DNA from 3 places in the Halobacillus seohaensis genome. Region 3 is predicted to be linked to each of the others. Evidence: riboswitches for the same ligand, from Rfam matches in the RefSeq annotation. Region 3 holds a riboswitch; each other region holds the start of a gene.
What was found. Region 3 has a riboswitch for thiamine pyrophosphate ahead of ACFQIC_RS00285 (LuxE/PaaK family acyltransferase). Riboswitches for the same ligand answer to the same signal wherever they lie in the genome.
Positions count from the first base shown of each region.

Region 1 (10,855 bases), on a different contig from region 3:
GCTTTCGAAGACACTTCGCCGTAAGGTAAATCTTCAGGAAGTAAATCCAAGTCTAGGCAATAGACTTCATTTTGAGATATTGTTTTTGAAAAATCATCATCTTTTTCTACTTTTTTAAATGTGATATTTGATTCTAATATACGTGCAGCTCTTTCTAATATTTTCAGATCGCCAATCACAAGTGGAATGGAATGCTGTTGAATTTCACTGTTCTCTAAACTTTTAACTATAATCTCAGGACCTACTCCGGCAGCATCCCCCATAGTAATGCCAATAATCGGTTTATTGCTCATGTTTGACTGCTCCTTTCATTAATTCCATAGCGTGATAGATCGAAGTCTCAGTTCCAAATGCCCCTGCTTTTGTTACTACTGGAATAGGGGTCTTTACTCCTATAAGTTCTCCGACTGGTATCCCGGCTTCTAGTTGGTACTTCAAACGAAAACCTGTCGCTCCTAAACTTTTTGACACATCTTTTGCTGTGTCTCCCCCTGTTATAACTAGGGCTGATAGGTGGGTCTCACTTACAATTTTCTTAGAAATATTGCCAAGTGCTTCTGAAATTTGCTTGCCAATTTCCAACGGATTCAGTCCCATTTTTTCTGCTTTTCGTTTTACTTTTTCTCTTACCTCTAGAGTCGATGGTACATATAAAACAACATCTTGTCCTTGATTAAGAGCTTCGATACTAGATTGATAGTATTCATTTGCAAAACTCTCCCAATGGCCAGAGTACATTTGCTCTGTATCTACTTTAACAGCTTGGGTGTTAGCTTGCTTAATCGCATAGTTAATTTGCTCTTGTGTGGTTTTAGATAAGCTGCCACAAACTGTTAGAACAGGGCCATTATATCCTTGCCTTTCCGTTGTCTCCATTGATCTTTCAACTCCGAGAACACCTGGAAGTACTTCAGCTAATCCTGCCGATCCAGCCCAGATCACATTGGAACTATAACTATTTATCTTTTCAGCCATTCTCCTTAACTCTACTTCCGTTGTTGCATCACAAATTAAATATTTTATATTTTTATCTTTTAATTTATTTATAGTTATCAACCAATCGTTCTCGTCTTGATTCAATATTGCCTCGGTAATTAAGGTCGTTTTTCCACCTGTCCCTTTTTCTATTAGTGTAGGAAGGTATGATTCCGTTACTGGATGCTTTGGATCCATGGATAGCTCTGTTTCACTCACTGGTTCCCCATGTAATAAATGAACCCCATTTTTTGTTGTACGTCCATAAGGAGGGAAAGCAGGGGCCACGATAATGAATGTTGGATCAAAAACATCATCAACGGCCTTCAGTTCACTACCAATATACCCTCTTAATGTGGAATCCATCTTTTTATAAATGTGCTCATATCCTGTATGAGCCAAAAATTGAGCTGCTGATTTCGTGGCTTGATAGGCACTCTCTTCATCTAACGCCCGAGAATCAGTGTCGATTACAACCGCTTCGTTCAGTAACTCCTGACTTTCAGGTATTTCGAAATAGACCGAAGTAGAAAGACCTTTTTCTTTCAATTGAATCCCACTGTCATTGGCCCCAGTTAAATCATCTGCAATCATCCCGAATCGTAAATTCATCTATACATCCCCCATTTTCTTGAAAACTTATGAAGCTGTCACTTGTCGCTCAGATTCTGAGGAATAATCTTCTGGTAACTTTACACCCCTGCGTTCTAATCGTTTGACTAGGAATCCAATGAAGATTGGAAGTGTTACCGCAGTCGTAACGGTAGAAGCAGCCACTTGAACTGTAGCAATATCCACGACATTAGCGAAACCTGCGTTAGCTGCTGCAATGGCTGCAGGTGTAGCGACAGCATTTCCTGCCGTTGAACCTTCAGCTGCCCCAGCGATCGGGTTCCAATTGAAAGCCTTAAAGGCCAAGTAACCAGCAGTACCTGTAACTAGAGTTGTAACCACTCCAAGAAGAATCCCTTGCATTCCACCTTCAATAATCTTGCCAAAGTCAATGCCCATTCCTAGAGCAAAGGCGAAGAAAGGGATCAGCATAGAGCTTCCTTGATCTAAAAACTTTCTCATTTCTTCATCTAAGTTCCCTAGAACCATGCCGACTATAATAGGAAGTAGTACAGCGATGAAGGATGTTATTGAAAACAAGCCATCAACGAAGCCCATCGCACCAAAAATAGATAGAGCAACCATAGTAAAGAAAGGTCCATCGTTTAAGGCCAGTAATGAATAAGCTGCCCGGTCTGTTTTATTTCCATATTGTCCGACCACTGCTATATAAAGACCTCCGTTACTATTGGTCATTGCTGCAATGATAGCAATTGGAGCTAAGCCTAACCAAAGACCATTTTCCCCTGCAAACAGAAAAGCGAGAAAACCAAATGCTGCCCCGACAATCCATTTTACGGTTAAAAGCGTCGCCCCTTTTCCAAGGCTGACCCCAGCTGTTTTCAAATTAATTTGTGCACCTGTACATAACAGGAACAAAGCAATTAAAGTCCCTGCTCCGTCAACAAATAGAGCTTGTGTGAAGTTACCAATCCGAAGTAAATCTGGCGCTATCGTATTTAGGATGGCTGCTAATAGTAATGGAACTACCATCATGCCTCCAGGAATTCTTTCCAAGGTTGCTTTAATTTTCATTTTTATTCCTCCCCATCTTATCATAATTGTTACATTTTGAAACAATCACTAAAGTATTAAGCGATTTCATAATTAAATGGTAACGCCTTCATTATATTTTTGCAACACTTGATTGTTCAAAAATTTAATTTCATTAACAAACGATTATAAAATTGTTTATTTTTGCAACAAAAAATGACGCGAACTTATGAATTAAGTTTGCGCCATAATGTCGTACGATTCATACCAAGCCGATTGGCCACTTTTGATTGGTTATTTTTTTCCTGTTCCATCACCTGCTGGATAATTTTCTTTTCCATATCCTTCAATGTGCCTTCAATTTTCATCGTATCATTCGTATTTGCCTGCGACTGTCTTCCACTATCTTGCAGGACACGTTCTACATCTGTTCCTTCAATATAAGATGTCTCACTTGTCACCATTAGTTTTTCCACCGTTTTTTTTAATTGATCTACATTTCCGGGCCAAGGATATTCTAATAATAGAGATAGAGCATCTTCACGAATACCAATCGTTTCATTTCCATAATTCATATGATTTTGAGTAATAAAAGCTTGAACTAGATCCTTCACATCTTCTATTCGCTCACAAAGTGGAGGTAAATAAATCAATGCATTCGGAAGTTTAAAATATAAATCATGATCTATACGTTTCTCTTTGACAAGCTCTTCCATCCCATCATTTGAAATAATCATCACTTTATAACGATTTGATAACTTTTGTACAAGGTCCTTTATTCTTACTTGTTCTTCTATTGCTAGTTCATGAACATTTAAAAATACGATCGTTCCTTTTTTAGGCAGCTGTTCATAAGCTTTTGATAGGATTTCATTTAACTGAACTACTGATATCTTTAACAGGTTAATAGATAGTAAAGGAGCCCGATGACCATATGATTCAAAGTGAATATTTGCAGCATACATCATCCGTCCTGTACCCTGCTCTCCCTCAATCCATAAAGGAGAATCCATTGCAACATAGTGTTGCAAACTATTCCTCAGGTTACGTGCAAATGAACTATCCCCTGAGATTGAAGTACGGGAAGGGTGAGTGTGTATTTCTATCCCCTCTTCTTCCGTTAATAAGTCATTTTGAATGATGAAATTAACTAGCTTCTTATCATCATTTAATGGATAGGCTCTTAGTTGATAACTTTTTCCATGATAGTGTACGACTGTCCACATTTCAATATTCTCAGTAAAGGTTTGCTCCAAAAATCCCTGGAATTGTGGTGATGAAACCAGATCCTCACCCAATTCTTTTCTATAGGAGTGATTTTTTAATGCGACTTGCCCTTTTTGGTCAAGTGTAATCATTGGTTGGGGGAATTGTTCAATCGCCTCTGAGTAAACAGATGCTTGAGACTGCATCCCTTGAAATAAATGATAGAGCCGCTTCGCTTCTTCAAATGAGTCTAATACGGCCTCTTTTCCAGACGTAATTAAAATTCCTTGTAAACCAATCTTCTCAGCCTGTTGGACTGTAACGACATCACCAATGACCACAGAGTAATGCTCTCTTTTTAACCCATCGAGATGTGCGTTTACTTCTTCACTGTTGCTGATCGTTATCGTCTGCACTTCCATATCCAAAATACTGCATATCGTAGAGGCTCCACGAGATATATTAGAAAAACCAACTAAAGCCGCTTTTCCATTCGTGCCTTTTAGCAATGTGAAAATTCGAAGCATATCATAGCCGCTTACCTTTATGTCGACAACAGGAAGGTTTGTCTCCTCCTGAATTAAGTTCGACGTCCCACCACGACTAATGATGATATCATAACCCTCGGATTCTGCCCTCTTTGCTATCGATACTCCATCCTCAAGATTCCCCAATTTTATATCAACTTGCAGCTCGTTATCATAATTCTGATAACTTTTTACAATCTCTGCAAGCCCTTGGTAGGGAGCAATCACTAAAGTTTTGATCATTACTACACCACCAATCGTTGCATATTTAAACAGTTCAATTTTATTTTTTCACATTAAGTGAAATGAATCAAGTCTCATTCAAGGTAGAGAAGAAGGAAGAAACCCTACCAAAAGTCTCTACCGCAAGAACCACACATCTGGAGGTCTCTCATACTCATAACCTTCTACTACCAATATCCCACTTCTCATCCAGAACACTAACATTAGCTAGCGTTCTTCTCTCTATCCAACTTTTATTGAATTCATAAGTATAGTATTCCTTTCCTTTCTGAAACTACAATATTCAATCGAAAGCTCCCTGTTTTCGACAGCTTCACCTAACTAAGTAGTGACTTATAATACACAGACAGAATCAACGATTAAACATATAGTAGTAATATATCCAGAAACACAAGAAAGGACGTCTAGAATGGAGAAAAAGAACCAACCCAATATCCTCATCTTAATGGTAGACCAACAACGCTTTCCATCAGTTTATGAAACCAAAGAGTTGAAGCAATGGCAAAAAAAGAACTTAATCACACAAAAACTATTACGAGAAAACGGTATGGAGTTTTTAAACCATTATGCAGGTAGTACTGCCTGCTCTCCGAGTCGAACCACTTTATATACGGGGCAGTATCCATCACTTCACGGAGTTTCTCAAACGACAGGGGTCGCAAAAGAAGCGTTTGATCCTGATGTCTTTTGGCTTGACCCTAATACAGTACCTACTATGGGAGACTATTTTCGCGCAGCGGGATATCAGACTTTCTGGAAAGGAAAATGGCACGCTTCAGATGAAGATATTTTAATTCCAGGTACACACAATGCGTTCCCAAGTTATAACTCATCAACTGGGGTTCCAAATAAAGAAAAAGAATCCATTTATCAAAAATCTAACCGACTTGATTCTTTTGGCTTCGATCAATGGATTGGTCCAGAACCTCATGGGTCTAATCCCAGGAATTCAGGTTCATCAGCAGCCATAGGTACAAGTGGTCGTGACGAGGTTTATGCAGAAGAGAGTGTGAAGCTGATCGAGTCCCTTGATGCACAATCAAATAAAGACGATACTCCTTGGTTCATCATGAGTTCTTTTGTCAATCCACACGATATTGCGCTATATGGTGTACTAACCGAACTTTCCCCAGAGTTTAATTTTGAAATCGATCCAACACTTCCTATAATTCCACCAGCACCTACCGTCCGGGAGTCACTATCAACTAAGCCACAAGCCCAAGAAAGTTACCGCGTTACCTATCCCAAAGCTTTACAACCGATCATTGACAACAATTTTTACCGGCAATTGTATTACAGTTTGCAAAAGAAGGCCGATGAACAAATGCATAAAGTCTTTCAATCTCTTCAAAAGTCAAGCTTCTATCAAAATACAATCGTACTATTCACCTCCGATCATGGAGAACTTCTTGGGGCCCACGGCGGTCTCTATCAAAAGTGGTATAACATGTATGAAGAATCTATTCACGTTCCATTGATCGTTCACAGTCCAAAACTTTTCTCTGACAATGAAAAAACTGATGAGCTAACCAGTCATGTCGATATCCTGCCGACACTGCTAGGATTGGCTGGAATAGATGCTGAAACTATCCAAAAAAAGCTCGCTAAAGACCACACGGAAGTTCATCCATTAGTCGGAAGAAATTTGAAACCATTAATCGAAGGAAATGATCCATTTTTCAGATCAAATGAACCGCTTTACTTTATGTCTGATGATGATATTACAAAAGGACTGAACCAAACCACGGCCACAGGTGAATCGTACGAATCGGTCATTCAGCCTAATCACACTGAAGCTGTAATTACAAAGCTCAAAACTGGAAGAAATAACGAAGAAGAGATTTGGAAATTTGCTCGTTATTTTGATAATCCTCAGTTCTGGAGTGATCCTGGCTGTAATGATACTGTCGTAACAAAAGGAGATTCAATTGAGAATACTTCAATCCAGTGCTCGACCTGCCTAACGACAATAAAAACAGAACCTGTTCCAGATCAGTTTGAGTTATACAATCTAGCAACAGACCCACTAGAAGAAAGAAATTTAGCTGACCCTTCATTTGCAACGGCAAAATCAACCATTATCCAACAATTATTAACCAATACGCTTGAACAACAATGCATTCAGAAAAGACTACATCCAACAAGTGGAATCGTCCCTGGTATGCCATCTTGTAATTGTACAGGAGAGTAATCAGTCACAATTTTTTTATAAAACAAGAGGCCAACCAGATACTTTTCTGGTTGGCCTCTTACTCTATAGGTATATTTATTTATTTATGTAAAAAAATGGTATTACATGTTCGTTTTATGGTGAAAACTATTATAAGATTATAAAAGTGAGGGGAAAGAATTTGAACTTAACTCTCGTAATATTAGTTATAATACTTTCTTTAATTAAAGGGGATTGGAAAAACTGGGAGCACTATTACCCTACAATGATATACATCTCCCTAGCGACTTTCCTTTACGAGTTTATATCACATAGTCATTTTCATTTGTGGGAACTTCAACAAGATTCAATTTTCAATCTAATGAACGTTCATTTCTCACACAATCTGATTATCAACCCTTTAGTAGCTTTCATTTTTTTATCGAGTTATCCTAGTGTATTTAAGAAACAACTTATATACACATTAAAATGGATCGTTGTTTTTTTAATCCTTGAGTGGGGAGGCAAGGAGTTCGGTGTGTTAACTTACCACAATGGATGGCACTATGGATGGTCTTCTTTGTTTGTTGTTTTAATGTTTCCTATGATACGAATTCATCATGTGAACAAACTGTTAGCGTTAATTCTTTCGGTCCTTTGTGCACTATTTTATTTAGTAGTATTTGATTACATATAATCACAATCATTTTATTAGAATAGGGGTCAGGTCTCTCACACTCATAACCTTCTACTACCAATATCACAGAAGGCCCTGACCCCACTTCCCGTCTAGCACCACATCCAGCTGGCGCGCTCCCGCATATTTCCCTCTTGAACTTAATCGTCCGTTGGCCACATTCCTTTGTTATAAGCCATATCCCAAAACATATATTCAAACCGAGTCGTATTCAAGAAAATTTCCTCCAGTTTCTCCAACTCTTCCACAGGCTTACCTTCAGTCAAGTCATCAAGAAGTTGAATGCACCATTGGGCGAGTTCACCAAAGTCGTCCGAACTGTACATTCTAATCCATTCTCCATAAAGATCGTGATCGCTTGCTCCTGGTATCTCATCGAGTTCTTTTCCAATTTCCCAATAGCTCCACATGCAAGGAAGAATGGCTGCAACAAGGTGGGCTAATGTGCCATTTTGACCGACGTGCAACATGTAATGGGTATAGGCTAAGGTGGTCGGAGAAGGTTTCGCGTTCTCAAGCTCTTGTTCAGTAATCCCGAATTTAGCAGCATACTGGCGGTGAAGGGACATTTCTTCATTTAAGGTTGAATCCAGAAGCTTGGCGAATATCCCCATGGTTTCAACATCATCAGCTTTGAAACTGCCTAAAGCAAATAGTTTTGAATATTCAATAAGGTATAAGTAGTCTTGAATCATAAAGAAACGAAACTTATCTGGATCAAGAGAGCCATCCCCTAATCCTTGCACAAACGGGTGCGAATGATTTTTCCTCCATATGGGTTGTAACTTTTCATATAATCGTTCACTAAATGTCATCCATTTCCTCTCCCATCTTTTCTTTTGAATTTGTATGACTCCATGTATAAATGAATTGCAGAATCACTTTCGTATATTCGATCAGTTGAGGGATCGATACTTGTTCATTAACAGCATGAGCATTGTTTAGATCCCCTGGTCCATAAATAGCCGTCGGAATACCAGCATCGCTTAACCAGCCGCCATCAGTAACCGTTGGGGAAACATCAACAACAGCTCCCTTTTCACTTACGTTTTCGTGCGATTGAGCTAACATTTGCGTACCTAAATGATCTGGATCAATTTCAAGGGAAGGAAAAATTTCTCCGCGATCTTCAATCATTGATGAACCTCCCCACTCAAAGGTAGGTGGATTTTCTTTTAACCAAAGGTCCCCTTTAGCTACATTTAAAATATGTTGTTCCACTTCCTCTTTCACCTGTTCATACGTTTCATTCGGATAAAAATGGACAGTGATCCATAACCTGCACTCATCAGCAATAAAGGCTGCATTTCGTCCACCTTCGATGACAGCCGGGTTGATGGTAGTGGTGCCAGACGGATATCCAGGGTAGCTTTTTGTTACTGCCCAGTGTCGCTCAAGTTCCTGAAGTCCTTCAATAACTTTCATCATCTTTTCAATCGCACTAGCCCCAAATAGATTTCCGCCAGCATGAATCATATCTTTTCTTGTTGCATCATGGAATGTTTGTTTGCTTTTTACGGTAATCCAGCCGGTAATTACACCACCTTGTCCCTGGATATGTAAATCACTCGTATCTACAACTACTGCAAAGTCAGCATCATAGCCCCGCCTGCAGCATTGTAAAGTTCCGGCTTCACCAACTTCCTCCCCAATAACCGATTCAAATGTTAAATCACCTGGCAGTTCCAATCCGCTTTCACGAAGCAATTGAATGGCAAATAAAGCTCCTGCGATACCGCCCTTCATATCAGCTGCACCACGCCCAATAACTTTATCCTCCCAAACAGTCGGAGTGAAAGGATCAGTTTCCCATTCTTCATCGTCATTAACTTCAGCAACATCCATATGACCATTGATGATAAGACTTTTATAGTTTTCGGAGTCACTGCCTTTTAAAACACCGACAACGTTCGGGTCATTAGGATATACATCCCAAAGATCAATAGAAAAGCCATATCTTTTTAAAAAATCAGCTACATACTGTTGAGCTTCTTTTGTGTTCCTGGCCGGCGGTGCCGGTGTTTCAAATGAAATAAGCTCCTTTAATAATTCAATCAGCTCTTCCTTACGCTCATCCACTTGTTGGATTAGCAATTGAAGGTTTTTATCCATCTTTCTAATCCACCTTTCGTTAAGTTTTATAACAACAAAAAACCTCACTTCTCCAAAAGAAGTGAGGTTGTGACAAAAATGTCTATTATATTAAACACTAGTTAACAATAGTCCAACACACCACTTCTCTTCGCTAGTATTACCTAGTTCAGATTGTAAGGATTAAGACGTTAACGGTCTTTCTCAGCTTTTAAAAGCACCCCTAGCAGTGAATACTATTCAGTTTTACTTGAAAATTATTTCTTAATTCTTCATTGTTCTTCTTTTCATTTTTATCATATTTACTTCATTAATTCAATCAAAGAACCGGAAGCTTAACCTTTTATTTGTGCAAGAATATCTTCCAATTGATCTATACTTGCGTTGATGATGTCTTGATACAACCCTAAAATCAATTGGCCATATTGATCGCCGGGAACAGCCCATTTTCCGTTTAACGCTTCCCATTTGGTTGCGCTTCCCCGCTGAACGAGGTCAAAGCGCGGATCCACTAAACGATAGTTGTCTGGTAAAGCTTGTGTAGAAGCATAGGCATATAAATGCTGCATGTGGGCTAAAACTCCATCCTCTGCTGTAGCAAAGTTTGCCCCTGGTTGACCTGGTCCTGTGGCTCCTATTCCTGCAAAATTATTTTGACTTTCGTTAACTATACCCGTAAAACGAAAATAGTCAGTTTCATGAAGAGCCTGAGCAAATGCAACATCACCCCTAAGGCCGTAGTAAGTCCCGAAGTTTAAATAATAAATTCCTAATGATGGCGCATCTGGATTTATTTTTTGGACAAATTGATCCATTTGTTCCGGAGACAAAATTACGGAACCTGAGATGTTATACCCCGACACTTCGGAGTCACCTTGACCTTCTTCTATAATATAAGCATCTGTTATCCCCGCTCTTTTCACTTCAGCTACACGGTTTTCTGCATTACTTTTACTTTCATAAGCACCAGCCTGGACTCGATACCGTGTGTTACCAGATATAGAGACTTCTGTTATAAAGGATGAAATCCCATGTGTATCAAGGTAAGCTACTCGCTTTTCTGCATTCGCCCTTTCGAGGAAAGAGCCAGCAATCACCTTATACAACCTAGTTCCCGATGCTGATTTTTCAAGGTTAAAAGCACGTTCTAGACCATTCACATGTCCGCGGGCGACTTTTTGACGGTAAGAGGCGTCAGCCAACTTCGCTGCATCGCCTGAATGATCAATAAAACCATTTTCCGTCAAGAGCGCAGGCATAGTTGATTCCCTCAAGACATGGAAATTCGCTTTTTTCTGGCCACGATCCGTTAATTCATTCACAGCTATGATTGCCTCATGCAGGACATTCTGGTATTGGGCA
Region 1 is NZ_JBHSZV010000027.1:10,517-21,371, reverse strand. It holds gene pdxA (4-hydroxythreonine-4-phosphate dehydrogenase PdxA) at 1-293, opposite strand, end outside; gene ACFQIC_RS10925 (four-carbon acid sugar kinase family protein) at 283-1,587, opposite strand; gene ACFQIC_RS10920 (2-keto-3-deoxygluconate permease) at 1,615-2,622, opposite strand; gene ACFQIC_RS10915 (sigma-54-dependent Fis family transcriptional regulator) at 2,808-4,556, opposite strand; gene ACFQIC_RS10910 (sulfatase-like hydrolase/transferase) at 4,966-6,747, shown strand; gene ACFQIC_RS10905 (CBO0543 family protein) at 6,893-7,402, shown strand; gene tenA (thiaminase II) at 7,543-8,217, opposite strand; gene ACFQIC_RS10895 (acetylornithine deacetylase) at 8,207-9,514, opposite strand; TPP riboswitch at 9,623-9,728, opposite strand; gene ACFQIC_RS10890 (N-acetylmuramoyl-L-alanine amidase) at 9,829-10,855, opposite strand, start outside.
Region 1: another riboswitch for thiamine pyrophosphate. It lies ahead of ACFQIC_RS10895 (acetylornithine deacetylase); the one in region 3 lies ahead of ACFQIC_RS00285 (LuxE/PaaK family acyltransferase).

Region 2 (10,855 bases), on a different contig from region 3:
TGTACTTGAAAATAGCTCGATTTACCCCATCGAGGCCTTTATGCTTATTTTTAAACTAGATCCTGACCATCTATACATGATTTGAAAGATCATCCTGCTACCTTTAAAACCTTTTTATATCAATGTTTTTATCGTAAAAGAACGATGTTTTTCTCACTCAAACTGAACAATTACAATATGCATTCACATTGATAATGGTTATCAATTACTATTGACGATGATAATCATTTTCAATTAGTATGACGTTGCAAGAGAAAAACCTAATATCTACAAAAGGGAGAGGAAATTAATGACAGTTCAAACACAACATTCAAATAAAGAATTACTTAATCAACAAGAACAACGGGAGTCGAATGCGAGATCTTATCCAAGAAGGATTCCTTTAGCGATAGGGGAAGCTGAGGGCATATATGTGACCGACATGGATGGGAAAAAGTATTTGGACTGTTTAGCAGGAGCGGGTACGTTAGCTTTAGGTCATAATCATTCAGTGGTTATTGAAGCGATGGAGAAAGTTATCAGAGATAAAAGGCCATTACATACATTAGACATTACAACACCAATAAAAGAAGAGTTTGTTAATGAATTGTTCTCTTGCTTACCAGAAGAGTTTTGTGAACGAGCCAAAATTCAATTTTGTGGTCCTACAGGTGGAGATGCAATCGAAGCCGCACTGAAATTAGTCAAAACGGCTACAGGGAGGCAAAGTATCCTAACGTTTCAGGGTGGATATCATGGCTCTACCCATGGAACGATGTCCATTAGTGGAAACTTAAGTCCAAAGAAAAAAGTTCAAGGGTTAATGCCAGATACACATTTCTTACCTTATCCCTATACGTACCGCTGCCCATTTGGAAAAGGTGGAGAAGAAGGCCATCGACTGAGCAGTACTTATATTGAAAATTTACTCGATGATCCTGAAAGTGGAGTTCTCCCTCCCGCAGCGATGATCCTAGAGACGGTACAAGGAGAAGGGGGATCTATTCCAGCTCCAATTGAATGGTTGCAGGAAATAAGACGAATTACCAAAGAGCGTGGGATTCCATTGATCATTGATGAGGTACAAACTGGAATTGGTCGGACAGGTAAGATGTTTTCCTTCGAGCACGCGGGAATTGTTCCCGATGTGTTTGTTCTTTCAAAAGCAATTGGTGGTAGTCTTCCACTCTCTGTTGTCATTTACGATCAAGAGTTAGATTGTTGGGAACATGGGGCTCATATTGGAACCTTTAGAGGGAATCAAATGGCCATGGCAGCAGGGACAGCATCGCTAAACTATATTAAAAAAAATGAATTAGATCGCCATGCTGAAGAAATGGGAAATCTGCTCCTTCAATCATTGCAACAGCAGCAAAGTGACTTTCCTGAATTTGGGGATGTGCGAGGCAGAGGGTTAATGATTGGTGTTGAAATTGTAGATCCGACACATGCTCCATCCTCGTCTGGAAGTTTACCTGCAAATCCTGAACTTGCCAGTCACATTCAGCATGAATGTTTTAAGCGCGGCTTGATTTTGGAAGTAGGCGGAAGACATGGCTCAATCGTTCGATTCCTTCCACCACTAATTATAACGGAAGAACAAGTGAAGGAAGTGGTAAGTATTTTCAAAGACGCCGTATCTGCTTCCCTGAAGGAGTGATGGAATGATTACCCTAGAAAATTCACGTACGAATGTGGACGCGTATGAATCCTTTTTTCTCCATCAAGGGGAAGAGGGGATCCATGCTTTTAGGAAACAAGTAGAGCTGGTAAGTCAGAAGTTACAGGAAGTTATTACAGAAGCAGATAATCCGTTTATTGGAAAAAGTCCGGAAGACATTAAGAGTGAGATCCAGCCCATGATGGAATTTACCAAAGAGACTCAATCATTAAAGGAAGTCCTTGATTCTATGGAGGATCCTATTTTAAAAAATAGTCTTCACATTTCCCATGAAAAAAGCATCGCCCACTTACACTGCCCGCCTCTGCTTCCTGGGATTGTAGCAGAGTTGGTTATCGGGACACTGAATCAATCGATGGATTCATGGGACCAAAGCACTGCGGCTACTTATGTGGAAGAAGAGATGGTGAAGAAGATAGCAGAAAAAGCTCATTTACCTGAAACAGCGGACGGTGTCTTTACTAGTGGAGGGACACAGTCTAATTACATGGGTCTCTTACTAGCACGAGATTCTTTCTGCCATACCTATTGGGATCAACGTGTACAGCAGGATGGGTTACCAGAAGGATTTGGTCGCTTGAGGATTATCTGTTCAGAAGAAGCCCATTTTACTGTGAAAAAATCTGCCGCCCACCTTGGTTTAGGAGAACAGGCCGTAGTGACTATTAAAACAGATGCACATCATCGTATGAAAGTGGACGATGTTAAACAAACGCTGGCACAAATGGAAACAGACAACTTGTTACCATTCGCAATCGTTGCAACGTGTGGGACGACGGATTTTGGCAGTATTGATCCTCTACCTGAACTCGCTGAAGTATCTGAGGAACATAACATATGGTTTCATGTAGATGCAGCTTTTGGGGGAGGGCTTCTTTTCAGTCATTCCCATTGTAAAAAAGTTAATGGACTTCAATTGGCCGACTCCATCACCATCGATTTCCACAAGCTATTATATCAACCAATCAGCTGCGGCTTGTTTCTAGTTAAAGATCAAAATAATTTTCATTACCTTTCTCATCATGCGGATTATTTGAATCCAGTTCGAGATGAAGAAGATGGCATTGTGAACCTTGTCAATAAGTCGGTCCAAACGACAAGAAGATTTGATGCATTGAAGTTTTTTCTTACGATAAAAACGTTAGGAACCAACTTATTGGGGAGTATGATCGATGATACCTTAGAGCTGGCCAAAGAGACCGCTAATTATTTAAAAGGACTTGAAAGCTTTTCCATTCAAAATGTAGATCCTGAATTGAACACGGTTATCTTTCGATTTCAACCTAAAGCATCTATTTCTATCGATGGAAATGACTTGAATCGGTCGATCCAGCAACAGTTGCTTCACGAAGGGAAAGCGGTAGTCGCCAAAACTTCTTTCAATGGAGACACTTATCTAAAATTCACTTTATTAAACCCAAGAACAACGTTTAGTGATATGAAAGAAGTCATCCATGATATAGAAGGGATAGGGAATCAATTAGTAAACGGGGGTGTCAAGTGTTGATGAATTCCAAAGTAATAGCCGAAAACGCAACGATGCAAAGCTTTTTAAATTGCTATTTGCGAGAGGTAGGCAAGTATGAAGAAGAGTATGCGTATAAGCGTGATTCTTTTATGTCACGTTTATCCAGTGAAGTGGAGAAAGTAATCAGCATCAAGTTGAACAGGCAGCAAATCAAATTGATTATTCCTGTTAGGTATTGGTCGCTGACGGATCGCCATTTATTTCAATTCCCTCTTTATTATCAGATAGGAGACGATGAAGATGTAAAGAACATAGACTATGTTACGTTAGTCACTCTCTTAGTCAAGGAGTGGTTACTAGAAAAGGGGAACGAGCAGGCGGAAGATGAGCTGATCTTAAGAGTGATCCTGAGCTGCCAAAAGATAAAAACTTATATTGACTATCGTATGAAGGATGCCGAGGCTCTTAACAATGAAGACTTTGAATATATCGATGCTGAACAATCCTTAATATTCGGTCATTTGCTTCATCCAACACCAAAAAGTAAACAAGGGTTGACGGACCAAGAAGATCAAAAATATTCCCCAGAACATCAAGGGGAATTTCAGCTTCATTATTTTAGTGCAAAAACAGCATCGGTTGTACAAGATTCTAGTCTCCAAAAATCAGCCTCCGATATTATATATGAAGATTTATATGAAGCGGGAGATGTTGGTCAAGAGTGGCTGGATACTTTCATTGCTAAAAAACGTATTTTGATTCCTGTACACCCACTCCAGGTTCCGTACCTATTAGATAAATCAGAGATTCAAGCGCTTTTGGCAAAAAGAGAATTAGAGTATATAGGACCGCTTGGGAAGTCGTTTACACCGACATCATCGTTTAGGACGGTTTATTGCCGGGAGTCCAAGTATATGTATAAATTCTCAGTGCCGATAAAAATTACGAACTCTCTGCGTATCAACCAACGAAAAGAACTAGCGCGAGGGGTGGAAGTTTCAAGGTTGCTTGGTACAGAACTTGGAGGGAAGTTGAAGGAGGCTTTTCCTAACTTCCATATAGTAAACGATCCTGCTTATCTTAATTTGAATATAGATGAAGAAGTATCAGGATTTGAAATGGTCATACGTGAGAATCCTTTTTATAAACAGGCCGAGAATACGAGTGTGATCGCTGCCTTAGGTCAAGACCATGCATATGGAGGTAGACCTAGAATTTACTCGATTATTAAAGGGATCGCTCAAAGAGAAGGACGTCCAGTTGATGAAGTAAGTTTAGACTGGTTCAATCAATATCTGTCTCTGACTGTGGACCCTATGTTATGGCTATTTAAGACCTATGGAATGGCACTAGAGGCACACCAGCAAAATTCTGTTGTTAGGATGAAAAATGGTTATCCAGACACATTCTATTATCGGGATAATCAAGGATTCTACTTCTGTAAATCCAAATCTGATCAACTCAAGAGGTTACTTCCTAGTTTAAATCAAGAAAGTGACACGATTTGTGATGATGAAGTGGCAGAGGAGCGTTTGCGCTATTATTTTATCTTTAATCATTTGTTTGGTTTGATTAACAGCTTTGGTACTAGTGGCCTGATTCAAGAAGAGAAACTTTTGAATGTACTAAGAGAGCGTTTAGTTGGGCATCACCAAAATTCCAACCAATCTATGAGACTCTTAAATAGTTTGTTAGAAGAGCCAGTCCTACCATGTAAAGCGAACTTACTGACACGTTTTCATGATATGGATGAACTTGTTGGACCGATGGAGTCCCAATCTGTTTATACAAACGTGAATAACCCTTTGGCTAGAGAGGTGTAAATGAACCTATGTCTTATGAATTCGAATGCTATGACCACGATATTAAGAAAACGATAGCTTTTCGGCAAGTGACTTATGAAGATCATGAACTCCTTCATAAATGGATGAATGAAGAGCATGTCCACCCTTTCTGGAATTTGAACCTGCCGCTTCATAAGTTTCAAGAGCATTTAAAAGAGGCCTTGGCGGATCAACACCATACGCTTTACTTAGGTTACTTAGACGGTCAGGTAATGAGCTATTGGGAGGCGTACTGGGTGAAGGGGGACGTTATAGAACACACGTATTCGTCCTCCGCTTATGATCAAGGAGTGCATTTACTTTTAGGGGAAAAAGCGTTTCTTGGAAAAGGATACTCGTTCCCTTTATTGCGAGCTATGATCCGCTTTCAATTCCAAATTGCAAATACGACAAAAATTATCGCTGAACCAGATATTCGAAATGAAAAAATGATTCATGTCTTTAAAAAGTGCGGTTTTGTCCCTTTAAAACCTATCTCCCTTCCAGAAAAAACGGGACTGTTAATGTTTTGTGAACGAAATGAATTTGAAAAGAGGTGGTTTAGATGATCGGCTCTACGAACCACTCCAACCCAATTTATGATGTGATCGGAATAGGGATTGGTCCATTCAATTTAGGATTGGCTGCTTTACTAGACTCTGTATCTGAAGTTCAGTCCCTATTCTTAGAAAAAGAAAGGGAATTCAATTGGCACCCGGACATGCTTATAGAAGGAACAACCCTACAAGTTCCTTTCTTAGCTGACCTTGTAAGCATGGTTGATGTGAAAAGTTCCTACAGTTTTCTTAACTATCTTCAAGAACATAATCGACTGTACCACTTTTATTTTTTTGAGAAATTCCATATTCCTCGTAGAGAATATAACCACTATTGTCGGTGGGTGAGTGAACAGTTGAAACCATGTCGGTTCGGTATGAATGTTCAAAAGGTAAATCCGATCGAACAGCAATCAGGGCAAATTGTTTATGAAGTCACAGCATGGAATGAACAGACAGAAGCGTTGGAGCAATATGTAACAAAACATATTGTCATGGGAATTGGTTCTATACCTTCTGTACCAGAACATGTGAAAGATCATTTAGGTGCATCGGTATTTCACACGGCTGATTATTTATCGAATAAAGAGACTTGTCGGGAAGCGGATTCTATTGCAGTCATAGGCTCAGGTCAGAGTGCAGCGGAAGTTTTTCTCGATATAGCAAAGAACCAGCAAGATCAAGATGTTTCCTTACAGTGGTACACACGATCGAAAGGGTTTTTCCCCATGGAATACTCGAAATTGGGTCTTGAATATTTTTCACCCGAATATATCGATTTTTTTTACGAACTACCCCAGATCAAAAAGGATAAGCTCCTCAAAGAGCAAGATTTACTTTACAAGGGGATCAGCTCAGACACAATTGCCGAAATTTATGATTATTTATATGAAAGTTCCATTGGAAACGAATATCCTGATATCCATTTGCAGGCTATGACAGAAATTATCAGTCTTGAAAAGAAGGAGGATAATCTAAGGCTTGTAGGTTACCATCATGTGAACGAGGAATATTTTGAAGTAGAAGTTGATCTTATCATCTTGGGAACTGGTTATAAACCTAAACTCCCTGAATTTCTAGATGATATGAAAGAGTGGATAGACATAGATGATCACGGTCGGTATAAAGTGAAAAAAGGATATGGATTAGAGACCTGTTTAAGTACAGATCACGAGATTTTCGTGCAAAATGGAGAACTTCATACCCATGGAGTGGGTGCACCTGATCTTGGGCTTGGGGCTCATCGAAACGCGGTGATTATTAATCAGATTGCAGGTAGAGAAGTGTATACGCTCTATTCTGAACATGTATTTCAAACGTTTGGCATTCACAGGAAAACGGAGAAAACTCTCTCTAATTCATTTTCCGAAATGGACTGATTAGATAAAAGTAAAGAAAGCGGGGATTTAATGTTGTTTACTAAAGATATAAAGAATGTACTTAATCATGAAAATTGGATAAAGGTTAATCAAAAATTGTTAGCAAAAATGCTTTCCGAATATATGTATGAGGACATGATTAAGCCTACATTACGATCCAAGACTGATAATCAAGGTGAGTATGAACTAGAGGTTTCGGAGGACAAAAAGTATTGCTTTTTAGCCGAGGAACGTTTCTTTGATAGCTTCGATGTAAAATGGCGGTCCATTGAAATCATGGAATGTGGAGAGAGAAAAAATGCGGATAGTGTGATTGAGTTATTGGTTGATATTAAGCCACTGATTGGGATGTCGGCTGAAACGACGGGTCATCTTATCAAAGAAATGAACGCAACTTTAATTGCTGACGTTCATCTGCTTGAAAAAGACTCAAACAATTCAGATGATCTTGTGAACACAGATTATACCCTATTAGAAGGCTTTATGAAGGGGCACCCGTGGATTACGTATAACAAAGGAAGAATAGGTTTTGGTTATGATGATTATCTTTCTTATGCTCCTGAGCAACAAAAAGAAATACGATTATCCTGGATAGCCGTCCACCAAAATAAAGCATCCTTTCAATCTGTGTCCGATTTAAACTATCAAGATTTATTAGCAAAAGAATTAAGCGAACAAGAGAGGGGGCGTTTTTATGAGGAAATTAAAGGAAATGGTAAGGATCCTTCCGATTATTTCTTTTTACCCGTTCATGAATGGCAATGGAAAAATATTTTAATTCAGAACTTTCCTGAAGAAATAGCTAAGAAACAATTGATTCCTTTAGGGGATGGGGAAGATCTGTACCTTCCTCAACAATCGATTCGAACTTTCGTAAATCAAAGTTCCAAGAAGAAACATCATGTGAAACTTCCGATGAGCATTTTAAATACCCTCGTTTATCGAGGTTTACCTTCAGAACGTACGTTGATCACACCTAAGGTTACTGAATTGATTAAAGGTATGTGTGAGAATGATTCCTTTCTTAAAGAAGAGTGCCGGGTGATTTTGCCGGGTGAAAATGCCAGTATCAACGTCGATCAACGTTTTTATAGTGGAATAGAGAATACCCCCTATCAATACCTCGAAATGCTCGGTGCAATTTGGAGAGAGAGCATTTATACGTATCTTGAAGAAGGGGAGCAGGCAATTACCTTAGCAGCTCTACTACACGAAGATCATCAAGACCATCCATTCGTGATGAGTTTAATAGAAGCATCTGATATTGAAGCAGAGGAATGGATGAGGCAATTTTTCAAAGTCGTTATGGATCCACTTCTTCATTATCTTTACCAATATGGGACTGTTTTCTCCCCACACGGGCAAAACACGATTCTTGTCTTAAAAGATGCCAAGCCGCATCGGTTAGCGATCAAGGACTTTGTGGATGATGTCAATGTTACGGATCAAGACTTTCCAGAACTAAAAGGGGTTACAAGTGAACTTAAACATGTCCTAAGAACGGAACCACCTGAAGGATTGACTCAATTTATTTTTACTGGCCTATTCATTTGTCACTTGAGGTACCTCAGTAATTTATTAGTAAATCATAAACTGGTAGATGAAGAAACTTTTTGGAGCTTACTGGCTCAATCAATTACTGATTATCAAAATCGCTTCCCGCATTTATATGAACGTTTCAAGTTGTTTGACTTCTTCCAACCTAAACTGACGAAGCTATGCTTGAATCGGAATCGGATGGTCGACTATGGGTATTCTGAGGGAAATGATCGGCCGCATGCATCAGAGTTTGGAAAGGTAAGTAACGATTTAGCTCGATTTATCCATTCATCCATAACACCAAGTCGTTAGCTTATTCTCTATAAAATGGATAGTTGGTATTAAGCAATCGAGCAGGATTTTTGAAAGAGTTTAAGAAAGGAAGTTCCGTTTATAGAAAGAGGAATGGGGATCAGGGGAAATGGTTCGCTTTCCGTAGGTGTACGGCGAGTATCCCTGTTTCCCCTTGCTCATTCCAGACCGAAGAGAACGGAACCGGACTAAACGTATTTCGTTATATTCTCCAGCCCAACCGAAACAAAATACCGTAAACTCCTTTCAAGGTTATCAGACCAGTCTTTTCAGGATAAGGTCGTCAAAGTAAGATTCCTATCATTATTTTTAAGATTATAGAGGAATGCAATCAGTAATGATAAGGGTCTAAATATATATTTTGTTCTAGGAATAAATGAGTTAAAAGAACGATTCTCAGGTTAGGTATTGGAATTTTTAAAAAACTCATATATACTATAGTCAAATTGAATAGAAATAACTAGGGGAGCCCAATAAGCTGGGCTGAGAAGGAAACGCGTTAAAGTTTCTTGACTCTTTGGACCTGATCTGGATCATGCCAGCGTAGGGAAGTTAGAACAATCATCAACGTAACACAACTTCTATATACATATTAGCCGGGTTCCACCATTTATTATGGACCCGGCTTTTTTATGTGCTTCGATAAGCTTTCCTGCTTCGTGTGTTCTTTATCTTGTCCTTCATATTTAAAAAAAGGAGAGATTTAGGATGTCACCATCTTCATTAAACAAAGAAAACATTTCAATTATGTCTAATTTTTCAGGAAGTCAAAAAGTATATGTGCCAGGTTCAAGAACCGACATAAAAGTACCCATGCGCGAAATCAATTTAAGTCCAACGACAGGTACTTTTGGAGAAGAGGAAAATCCTCCTTTACGGGTTTATGACACAAGTGGACCTTATACAGATCCAAACTATTCTGTTGATATTACAAAAGGACTTCCAACCCCTCGCAGTGTATGGATTCAGGAACGTGGCGATGTTGAAGAATATGAAAAACGAGAAATCCGTCCTGAAGATAATGGGTATAAGGACGAAAACGATCCTCGGGTAAACGATAAAGTGTTCCCTGAATTAAACCGGAAACCATGGCGTGCTAAAGAGGGAAGAAATGTCTCTCAACTCCATTACGCTAAACAGGGTATGGTCACTCCTGAAATGGAATTTATTGCACTAAGGGAACATATGGATCCGGAATTTGTCCGAGATGAAGTGGCAAAAGGCCGTGCGATTATTCCGTCTAATATTAACCATCCAGAGATTGAACCAATGATTATAGGGCGTAATTTCCATGTCAAAATTAACGCGAATATTGGAAATTCGGCTGTTTCATCCTCTATTGAAGAGGAAGTCGAAAAAATGACTTGGGCTACACGTTGGGGAGCTGATAATATCATGGACTTATCAACGGGGAAAGACATTCACACAACTCGAGAATGGATCGTTCGAAATTCATCCGTTCCGGTTGGCACAGTCCCCATTTATCAAGCATTAGAAAAAGTGAATGGCGTTGCCGAGGATCTTACGTGGGAGGTCTACCGTGATACGTTGATCGAACAAGCAGAGCAGGGAGTTGATTACTTCACAATCCATGCAGGTGTTCTTTTACGATATGTCCCACTAACAGCAGAGCGATTAACGGGTATCGTTTCTCGTGGGGGATCGATCATGGCACAGTGGTGTTTGTATCACCACCAAGAAAGTTTTTTGTATACTCACTTTGAGGAAATCTGTGAGATTATGAAAACCTATGACATTACCTTCTCCTTAGGGGATGGATTACGTCCTGGTTCCATTGCAGATGCCAATGATGAAGCCCAGTTTGCGGAGTTAGAAACGCTTGGAGAGTTAACAAAAATCGCTTGGGAGCATGATGTTCAGGTCATGGTTGAAGGACCCGGCCATGTGCCCATGCATCTTATTAAAGAAAACATGGACAAACAATTAGAAGAGTGCGAAGAAGCTCCTTTTTATACACTTGGACCTCTTACAACAGATGTGGCTCCTGGTTATGATCACATTACTTCTGCAATTGGCGCAGCTATGATTGGCTGGTATGGAACAGCTATGCTTTGTTATGTAACTCCAAAAGAACATTTAGGTTTACCCAATAGGGA
Region 2 is NZ_JBHSZV010000040.1:65,033-75,887, reverse strand. It holds gene ACFQIC_RS15505 (aspartate aminotransferase family protein) at 290-1,639, shown strand; gene ACFQIC_RS15500 (pyridoxal phosphate-dependent decarboxylase family protein) at 1,644-3,167, shown strand; gene ACFQIC_RS15495 (IucA/IucC family protein) at 3,164-4,951, shown strand; gene ACFQIC_RS15490 (GNAT family N-acetyltransferase) at 4,993-5,520, shown strand; gene ACFQIC_RS15485 (lysine N(6)-hydroxylase/L-ornithine N(5)-oxygenase family protein) at 5,517-6,887, shown strand; gene ACFQIC_RS15480 (IucA/IucC family protein) at 6,918-8,738, shown strand; TPP riboswitch at 9,191-9,305, shown strand; gene thiC (phosphomethylpyrimidine synthase ThiC) at 9,447-10,855, shown strand, end outside.
Region 2: another riboswitch for thiamine pyrophosphate. It lies ahead of thiC (phosphomethylpyrimidine synthase ThiC); the one in region 3 lies ahead of ACFQIC_RS00285 (LuxE/PaaK family acyltransferase).

Region 3 (10,855 bases):
GAGGAAGTAGGAAGAAAAGCCATTCATTTTTTTCCTCTCGTAACTCTCCTAGAAAATCATTCGTCTCTAAAAGGAAAGCGGTTGCTGACCCCACAATAATACCAATTATAATTCCAAATAATAGCCATTGACCGAGAACCGAAAAAAAGTTTTTATACTTTTGTATAGTTTTCATTCAGCAGTTACCCTCATTTCAGGTCTTTTGGAAGTTCTTCTACATGTTTTTTATTTTTAATTTCCTCAAAAATATTATTCGATACACTTGTTTGAGTTACTGATGTTTTAGCAGGTGGATTACAATGATTCACTTGCATCATCGATATCAGCAATTGAATATCCTCTTTCGTAGCGTATTCCTTATTAGGTTTTAACATATATCCTAATTGACCATTTGATTCAATGGTAGCCCATTGTAAATCACTAAACGTTTTTATATTTTGTTGTCTCAATCGTACTTCAAGCATATCAACAGTTAAACGTAACTGTTTTAAATTCCTTTCATTAATTTGACCATTTTCGACGACAAGAACTGATTTTCCGTAAATAAAAGTCTCCATAGCATCATATTTCAAAACGATATACTCAATAAAAATAAGTGTAAGTACCAGTAACAGTGTGATGACCATTGTAATCCAAATGTTTCTGTCACTTACCGGTTGAATAACTAATGAACCGACAGCTATCATCATGACAGTTTGAGCAACTGTAAGCTGTGAAATTGATTTTCTTCCAGCTAAACGCAAAATAAGTACTCCACCAATGACAATAACAATAGCTTTCCATATGAAATTTAAATCCAAAAATGTTCCCCCCCTTGGCAAACTGATATATCTATATATTGCTAAAAATACTATATAATATTCATGATGGAATGACCTGATAAACACAATGCAATTTTTATAACTAGTTCCGGCTGAAAAAATGAGTGAATACTTTACCAACAAAAAACGCCTAACAAATTGATATACAAGTTGTTAGGCGTTTTTGTTACGTTTTCTTTGTTTGCGATAGGAAACGGCCCCCATTACTCTCGCAGGGATTTTCAGTAGCATATAACTCAATAAATAGTGACTTGCTTTATCATATTCTCCTACCATAGAATCTCCTCATATCCACCAAATCAATCATAAAATACTCCAAAAGATGAGGTCCAAAAGCAGAGTCTAGGATTACCACTGCCAAACAAAAGTCAGCGATTATTCTTTTGGTCACTGGTCATAATAAGGATAGAAGGAGGAATAAAAATGACTCAATATCAAAACTTAGGTCAAATGATGTCCAAAAATATTATTTCTGTCGCACCAAATCAGTCACTTCAAGAAGCTGCTGCTATGATGGAACAACATAATTTGGGGGCATTGCCGGTTGTTGTTCAAAATGGACAATTGATGGGTATTCTCACGGATCGAGATATTACTCTGCGTTCAACTGCACATGGTATGGATGGTCACACTCAATGCTCAGAATGCATGACATCTTCGCTCGTTTCAGGACGACCGGATATGGATGTGCATGAAGCTGCGACTATGATGGGGGAAAAGCAAATTAGACGTTTACCGGTTGTAGAAAATGAGAAGCTGGTGGGTATGGTTGCACTTGGTGATTTTGCAACAAACAACATATATGCAAATGAAGCAGGGCAAGCGTTATCAAGCATTTCTGTTCCGTCGAAAATGGAGAATACAGGAAATGGTCAAGTCTAAGAAAAAAAGCTGTTGACTTTTTAAAAATGCCCTCTGTTTAGGGCATTTCATAAAAAAATCTAGACTGAGTAATTATAAGGTTCTTACTGAGGAAACAGAAAATAGAAAAACAACTATTGATAACCTATTTGAAAAGATAAAAAGAAAAAGAGATGGATTAAGTTCCTCTCTTTTTCTTTTAAAAAAAGACACAAACCAAGAGCGTAATGCTCTCGATCTGTGTCTGCTTAATCCTCCAATCTTTTGGAGTTGTTATAGCAATATTAGCGTTGGGTTTTTAAAGAAAGTATTTCCCTTTCTGTGTACTACTTATTAATATCGAAACTACACATAAAAACCCTTTTTAAAAGCTATATATCAGTAAAATGGATAGAAGTAAAATTACAAATTCACCCCATTCATTTAATAAATAGAATAATTTAGAAGGTATCATAAAATCATAGAAAAAGAATGTTAAATAAAAGCCAATCCCCATCCTTGACCAGCTCACTATCCACTTTATCAATTCCCTTTAGAATTCTTCCTAATTCTATTGAATAACCAATAATACCAGGCATAAGTCAACAAAAACCCAACTATTTTTGAAAAGGGTACACAATTAAAGAGAACTATATTCTAAATTTAATAATAACAACTCCCAGGCATTAAAAAACCCATTGTTAAGGCGGAACCTTCAATACTTTTTTCATTCACTTAAAGCTCTTCCTCCCTCATCAAACTTAACCCTCTTCACCTTCCTTTGATGCGTAATCACTCCCTAGGTAAAGTGGTTATTTTTTCCTTTCCATTAAAATATACGACACAGAACGAGGAATCACCTTCTGGTAGATCCATTTCTAAGTTAAGTTTTCCATTATCAACATCCCCCCTCAGCTATTTCCATTCCTTCAATCTTTTACGTCCAAATTAAACCCTCTAAATAGCTGAATACTTCCTGAAAAATTCCCATATAATAGTCGCAGAGCTATAAGATTCCCCTTTACACTGGATAGCTCTTAATGGTTATCATTCATCTCACGTTACCGGAGCTGAAGCTTCGGCTTTTTTATGTTTAAAGCTCCTCTCAATAGCACATAATAATTAACGGAACTAGCTGTTCAACCATTTCGTTGAACAGCTAGTTCCGTCCTGTAATCGAATCTTAAGGGAATAAAAACCTTTAAAATTGATGAAATTCTGCCCCCTTTCTGCCCCATAACGAAATTCTTAAATATATTATATGTTTCTCCCAAATCCCACTCAGGCTAAATTTCAATTCAGCCATGGATAAAAGTAGTGGTTGCTTTTGAACATTCTGTTGTACAAAAAAAGCCTTCCATCAATTTAATGATGAAAGACTAATAACACTACCTATACCCTTTATATTTCAATCAATTGTCTCTAATGTCTCTATATTTATTTATTCTGCATACGTAGTGTAAGAGGCTATAATAACACTAATTATATTTTTATCAACATCCAAATTTAGGAATAATGATTCAAAATCACTTAAGTCTTTAAATTAAACTAACAAATTTTTTCTACTCTGTTTAATCTGATTGGCTATCAACTTCTTCAAGAAAACAACTTATGTTAGTTTCATCTGATACCTTCACTGCAATCCTTCATAGAAGAAACGCTCAAACACAATCCTACCTTCATATAGCTAGTTTACGATTCTCCACCGATATCTCCCTAGTTCATTACGAGACCACCATCTACATATAACGTCTGCCCAGTCATAAATTGACTCCAATCAGAGGCTAGAAACATGACTGGTCCTGTAATATCTTCCGGTGAAGCGATACGACGCAGCGGCGTTTGTGAGATAATCGTTTCTTTCACTTCTTCTTTTGTTTCTGAACTTGCCTCCGTTGGGTATACTAAGCCAGGCGCTACACAATTCACCCGGATGCCAAAAGCACCTAATTCAGCCGCAAGGTTTCGGCTGTATCCGATGATTGCAGACTTTGCTGTCGTATAATCATGATAAGGTATAATCGGGTTGGAAACTAGGTTCGATGAGATATTAATGATGCTTCCTTTGGCATGCTTCTTCATTTCAGGAACCACAGCGTGACAGACATGGTAGGTGGAACGGAGGGCACCCTCTATTTGTTCTTGATAGTCCCCCCACTTCAAGTCCCAAGACATTTTCCGTTCATCGGGGTTAAATCTGTATGGCTTAAAAGCATTATTGACGACTATGTCCAGTTTACCCATCTCTAATCTAATACCCTTGATCATTTGTTCTACTGCCGATCCAGAGGTTACATCCGCTTGGATCGCCAAGGCGTCGCCACCCCGTTCGATGCAAGATGCAACGACTTCTTCCGCTGCCTCATGACTTTGTAAGTAATTCACAATAACTGTCGCACCTTCACTGGCAAATTCCCGGGCCATTGCTGCTCCAATTCCCCGGCTTGCCCCCGTGACCAATACCACTTGATTATTAAACTTCTTCATAAGTATCCTCCATTTATTTTGCGGGAAGTAGTTCGGTATTTACGACTTCTTCCATATTCAAACTTTTGTCAATAAGATCAAGCTGTTTATACGTGTCTGCAGCTCGTTGTAATTTCTCTGTGTCAATCGTCCCAAGCCCTTTTTTCTCTGTTAAGGACGAAACGCTTGATTTGTTCCGTAACTTGATTATTTCCATGTTATTCTCGATATCCTTGCCATCGGTTGTGTATTCTTGAGCTAACTTTGCAGCTTCCTCTGGGCTTTTCATCATCCATGCTGCACTATTACGATACCCAGTCAAAAACTTTTGCAATTGACCCTTTTTCTGCTGAAACACGTCCTCTGTTACTACAAACAAATCACTAGGGAAATTTAAATGGTCTTTTACTTCCATGACATTTACTTCACCTAGACTTTTTTGTTTACCAATAAACAAACCAGTGTCAGTCGCAGCTGTCGCATCCACTTTTCCTTGCATCAGCGGAGCAAAGTTTAATAGACCGGTTTCGACAATATCCACGTCGTCTTCTGTTAACCCTACTTGATTGAGAAGTATTAGAAGATTTTGGCGAGTCCCACTGGAGAGGCTATACACCCCAATTTTTTTCCCTTTTAAATCTGCAGGTTTTGTAATGCCGCTTTCCTTTAATGCAACGACGTTAAAGACATTTTGAGGATAAATGTTGTATATTACTCTCAGATCTTCTCCCTTATCTAAGGCAAAGAAAAGAGAGCCCGGATCCGTAAACGCGACATCTGCTTTTCCTGTTAAAATATTTTTAATGGCATCTCCTCCGCCTTGACCAGGGATAACCGTAAGATCAATCCCCTGTTCACGAAAGAAACTCTTCTCCTCATCAACTAGCAAGTTTGTCTGTTCCGTAATATGCTGACTCCAACTAGCTACTTTTAATTCTTCTTGTAGCTCTCCTTTTTCCTCATCAGATTCAGTTTGTTGGTCTTGATCCGACCCGCATCCTCCTAACCATCCAACTATCAGTGTGAACACTAAACTATGCAAGATCAGTGTTTTCATAATCCATCCTCCTTATAATGTTTTAATAATAATTTCTCGATGAGGTGCACCGTTTGATACAAAATCATTCCCATCAACGTAAGTACGATTAATATGGCAAACATAAGCGGGGTATCCATCATCCCTTGAGAAGCTATAATCATAGCCCCTAAACCCTCACTTGCTCCGATGAACTCTCCAACCACCGCTCCAACAACTGCCAGGACAACTGCTACACGCACTCCTGCCAGGATACTCGGCAATCCTGTAGGTATCTTTAATCGGATCAATGTTTGCAATCGGGTAGCCTGAAGGACCTTGAACAATTCCATTTTTTTCGGATCGATATATTGAATCGCAGTGGCCGTATTTTCTAATAACGGAAAAAAACATATCAGTGCTGTAATCACGACTTTGGATGTTATGCCAAAGTCAAACCACAAAACAAAAAGCGGGGCTAGAGCCAACTTCGGTACGGCTTGACTAGCAATCACATAAGGGTAGAATAAACGCCTTAAAAACTCGTTTTCTCCCATTAATAATCCTAAGATAAATCCCAGGCCGCCCCCATATGCCAGACCTAGTAGTACTTCCGTTGTGGTACGCCATATATGCGGCAGCAGGTAGCCTGTTCGTAGTCCGTCCCACAAAGTAAAAACTACCACAGACGGAGCAGGCAGCACTAACTCAGACATAAAACCCGCAATAAACTCCCAGGTTACAAGGAGGAATCCAAACAAGAGAAAGGAATAAATTCGAACATACTTCATCAGAGTCCTCCTTTTAAAGCTTTTCTTAGCTTCAATCCCATCTCATTGAAATAGGGTTTGTACCTCATTTCCACTGTCCGAGGTTTCTTCAAGTCAACCTTCAAATTGTATATAATCTTCCCCTTCTCCATCACGGCGACTCGATCTGATAAATAAATAGCCTCTGCGATATCATGGGTGATAAATAAAACCGTTGTTTGATACGTCTTACAAATTTTTAATAGGTCTTCTTGAAGGCCCTCCCTTGTAATCGCATCTAAAGCAGCAAACGGCTCGTCCAAAAACAGCATGGTCGGCTTTCGGATGAGCGCGCGAGCGATGGCCACTCGACTTTGCTGGCCGCCAGATAGGTTGGAAGGATAAGTGTCTGCATACCTTTTCAAACCTATGATATTTAATAAGGAAAGTGCATCATCGTAATCTTGCTTTGACGTTTTTTTCTTTAACGAAATAGGAAGCAACACATTTTCAAGGACGGACTTCCATTCTAATAGAGTAGGGGATTGAAAGACATAACCAGTCTCTGCGGAGGGCTCTACTACTTTTTGATCAGCTAGATAAACCTCTCCTCTGTTAGGCTTTAAAAGTCCAGCTACCATTTTTAACAATGTGGATTTTCCGCAACCACTTTTACCGACTAAACAATGAAATTCTCCTTTAGGTATCTTCCACTCTACGTCTTGGACAACATTCTCTATTCCTTCATAGCTGTATGACACATGGTCCACCGTTAAATAGCTCATGCCACGAACCTCCTAGTCCATATATGGGGCAAAATGTTCTGCACCTTCTTCTGCTGTCTGCTCAATATCTACCATCTCGACTAAGTCTGCTAGATTGAACCGCCCGTCATGATGCCAGCCCGCTTCAGGTGAAGTCATGGCTCCAATTGCTGTCAATCGGTTGACTCCTATGTTTCCCAGCAAACTTCCGAGATTGAATAATTCTTTTGGGGTTACCGCTACCCCAACAGTTTGGAGAAGGGATCGGTGGGGTGCCAAATATGGGATCAACTCTTCGAAGTAATCAAAGGCTTGGACTTTAACTGAACGGTTTAGACTACTTGGCGTCAGCTGCAGGTTGTTTTCCTCGTAAACGACAGTCCAAGAACCTGAAGGTTCAGCTATGACTTCTTTTTCTTTATCGGAAAAGGATTGAAACTCCTCCTTTTGCCTCCAGCTTGCAAGCATCGAAACCTCTTCTATCTCTAGCGTTCGACGAGGATATCGACGTCTGAAATTTTCTAGCTCATGTGCAAGAAAATATGCAAAGTCTTTTGGTGAAACCCTTCCTCCGCGCTGGACGTAAAAGACATGAGGGGAGTAACAACCTTGTTGATCATAACGGATGACATCATAGGCCGCATCATGTGCAATTTTCCATGTTTTACGACCGTCTAGCCCCGCTTCAGAAACAATTCCAAAGCTTATTTTATGGCCAAATGGTAGTAACCGAGTGGTCAGTGGAACACGTGTTTTAAGCGCATCCAGTGACTCATTTCCCCCATATCCCACCACCACATCCGATTGTTGAAAGATATTTTCTTCCCGTTCTTGATCTCCACCCTTCCACCAGACAATAGCCAGGCAGTCAGCGAGTTCTGGATCGACCTCTGCCAATACTTGTGCGAAAAGAGTTGCAAACAATGGTTCTGAACTGGACACTTTCCCTATATTACCTGACTTTACTAGTAACCCGGAAATCAGACTCCAAAGTGGAAGTGCCGGTACATTTCCCGCCCATATATGAGTAGTCAAGTTAGGACCAACTGCCTTCGAATAACTTTTTTTGGGACGCGGTTGAAAATCATCTAAAAGCAAGGGATTCCCAAAGTCCTCTACCAAAAAGCGTTGAAGCTCCTGTTTCCGAAAATTTTTCAAATAGGATGTTAATCCCAAGCGAATCATTTCTTTGTCATATCCTGTAATAATCGGGAGAAAAGCCTCTGCTTTTTTCCGATATGGATTATTTCTGTCTAGAAGTTTTCCAATAACATCGTCAATTTTCTCCACAATCTGAGTAACAGTTCTTTTTTTTAAAACCTTTACACTTGCTTGTTTCACGTGCTCCGCCATATGAGTAAATTGCTCATTGGACAGAAGGGGGACATAGATATCTAGTGTCTGGTTGTTACCCTTAAAGGTTAATATGTTATACTCCACTTCCTCTCGATACATCGATGGAAGATACCCCGTTACCTCCTTCATTCTGAAAGCCCCTTTGTCGCCTTTATAAATTCCTCTACGTTTATGGAACATCCTTTGGCTGCAGCGCCTTCTGCTCTTCCCAGCAAAAGGAAACCATCTTCCGTTTCCACACCTACATCTTCCGTTAGAATGGTCGACACCGAATTGAAGTTAGCCAGATCGCAATGGGCTAGAATTCCCCTTTCTCCTTGCGGAACCTCTTCTCCGGTTAAAGGATTCATTACTTTTGTTCTAGTCCAGTGCGGCCCTGATTTGACAGAAGGAACGTTTTCATTACCAGTGTCATAAAACTGAGAACTCAGCTCTGTCATTCCATACATATTGATACATGCAGAATGAGGAACACCAAGATAATGGTGCATCAGGTCATAAAAACCATCCAGGGTCATCACTCGTGCCTGGTTTTTGAAACCACCTGTATCTAACAACTTACTTCCTTTGGGTAGGGAAAACCTTCTGCCGCAGCGTTCTAACTCATCGAATAAATGAATGAAACTATAGGTGGCCCCCATTAAGGCATACGGTTGGCCGGTGTTTTCACTTTTTTCTAATGCTTCGATTAAGGGTCCCACTTGGACTCCTTCTTGACCTATAAAATAACGGCTACCTTCTGCTCCGAATTCTTGTACCGCCAATGCGAGATAATGAGCCAGTGAAGAATTTGGCATTTCTTCTTCGGTTGGGAAAAGGACTCCCATTCGGATACTCGACGTCCGGTTCATAAATCTTTCTTTAAAGTTACGGATCATCGATCGGTCATACACTTGTAGTGTTGGATGGTAGTGATTTCCTTTAACTCCTTGTGTCGTCCCGCTAGTCATAAAAATTCTTTCCACTTGGCTTGGGTCTTCACAACTCAGTGTTAGTTCTTTGAAGGCGTTAATTGGTATAGCTGGTATGTCACGCCACGACTTTACTGTTCGCACCGTTTTTCCCTGCTGCCTACAAAACTGTTGATACGGTTGATTAACTCTGAATTGATAGGCAAATAAATGCAAAGCTTGCTCATTAAATGATGTCTCGGAATCATCGCGATTATTTATAAACTCTATGGTCCGATTTATGATTTCCTGTGGTTCCATATAAATACACTCCTTTCTATTTTAAAAAGCACTTTGCCAGAAACCATATCAAGTACGTAACGCCTTGACATTACCTAAGCTTAAAATGATTTGCACGGGACTGCGACAGGAATTTCTTCTTCCTAGAAGGAAATATCTGCTTTGACAGCCTAAATTTAATCATAGAAAAAACCACTTTTCTTACCATGTAAGAAAAGTGGTTGTATTGGCATATTGAATAATTGATAGGTATATACTTATGCTACAACTCCACTTCCCTACGCTGGCATGATCCAGATCAGGTTCTAAGGGTCTTAAAGTCTCTACTTTAATCTCAACCTTTAGTCAGTAAAGGAATAAGCATAGCATGCTAACGTCCTAGCGCTTATCCATCTCCTGAAAGGTACCCCTAGTGAAATGATTTCACTATTAAATTTTCGTCATATTCATACTATCTATCCCATTTGTAAATGTCAATCAACCTGTTGATACAGATTGACAACCTAGATTTACGATAAAACGAGCAAAGATTCACTTTGACACGTAACACTTATTTATAATGCATCAAAATTGGCTTCCGGCCCTCTATCCCCATTGTTATAGCGGGTGGGATCATAATTAACATCCTAAGGTTGTTCATTCATCTCATTGTTATCTACGTTACATGCAGATAAAACACTAGTTGACAAAGCAACAGACAATATTAAGATGATTGTTTTCGTTTTCATTGATTGATTAACCTCCATATAAACTCTGTTTTAAACATGATTATTTAGACCTTTTTAAAATTAAGGAATGATGGAAAAATTATATGGAAGCACAGAAGAATAATTCATGATAAAAGAAGCATTTTCTATATTTTTTTAAGACTTTAGCCCTAAATCCGTGCTGTTGAAAGTAATTTAAGTACGCTTTCTCGTTCTTTATATAATCTCCATTATCATTCTTGTCCATAAACCAATTACTAATGGATTTTTCATTAGTAAAACAGGGCTCCATAACAATAATCTTACCTCCATTTGGTTTTAGGATTCTCTGAAATTCTTTTATATAGGTTTTAATTTCTTTAGGGTGAATATGGTGCAATACCGCAACAATTAAAATTACATCAACCGAAGAGTCCTTTAATGGAATTTTACTGTTTTTAAATACATCAAATGTATAATCAGGGTAAATTCGTTTTGCATAATTAATTCTACTTACATCGGGATCTATTCCATAATAATTACTGGGTAAACATAATGGACAATTAGCTCCAGTACCTGCACCGAAATCTAAAATTTTTTTATTTTCAAAGTCAAAATGTTCTTTCACATTCTGATGTATATGCTTTTGGGTGATCCATTTAGGTCGTATTAGCCAATGGTATAAAGAAGGCGATAATTCCATTTAATTCTACTCCTTTTTAAATCATTTCAAAGTTAGCTTACGCATGATACAAATCTTCTCTCTTGTTAATAAATGTAAGGAACGCATATAGATTTTACTAACCATAATAACGGCCATTTAAAAGGGATCTTAAAGTTTGTTTCGCTACTGTTTATTTATTGAAACAGTTTAGTATAGCCGAGATACCTAGTTCTTGGCTTTTTTAAATTCAGAAGAAATCTTTATGTACACAAAGTAGACGATGAACTTTTATTAAACAAAGAAC
Region 3 is NZ_JBHSZV010000004.1:3,564-14,418, reverse strand. It holds gene ACFQIC_RS00325 (voltage-gated chloride channel family protein) at 1-175, opposite strand, end outside; gene ACFQIC_RS00320 (DUF421 domain-containing protein) at 189-800, opposite strand; gene ACFQIC_RS00315 (CBS domain-containing protein) at 1,245-1,703, shown strand; gene ACFQIC_RS00310 (3-oxoacyl-ACP reductase) at 3,378-4,148, opposite strand; gene ACFQIC_RS00305 (ABC transporter substrate-binding protein) at 4,162-5,184, opposite strand; gene ACFQIC_RS00300 (ABC transporter permease) at 5,181-5,933, opposite strand; gene ACFQIC_RS00295 (ABC transporter ATP-binding protein) at 5,933-6,676, opposite strand; gene ACFQIC_RS00290 (acyl-CoA reductase) at 6,689-8,140, opposite strand; gene ACFQIC_RS00285 (LuxE/PaaK family acyltransferase) at 8,137-9,222, opposite strand; TPP riboswitch at 9,460-9,622, opposite strand; gene ACFQIC_RS00280 (class I SAM-dependent methyltransferase) at 10,009-10,515, opposite strand; gene ACFQIC_RS00275 (YjcZ family sporulation protein) at 10,843-10,855, opposite strand, start outside.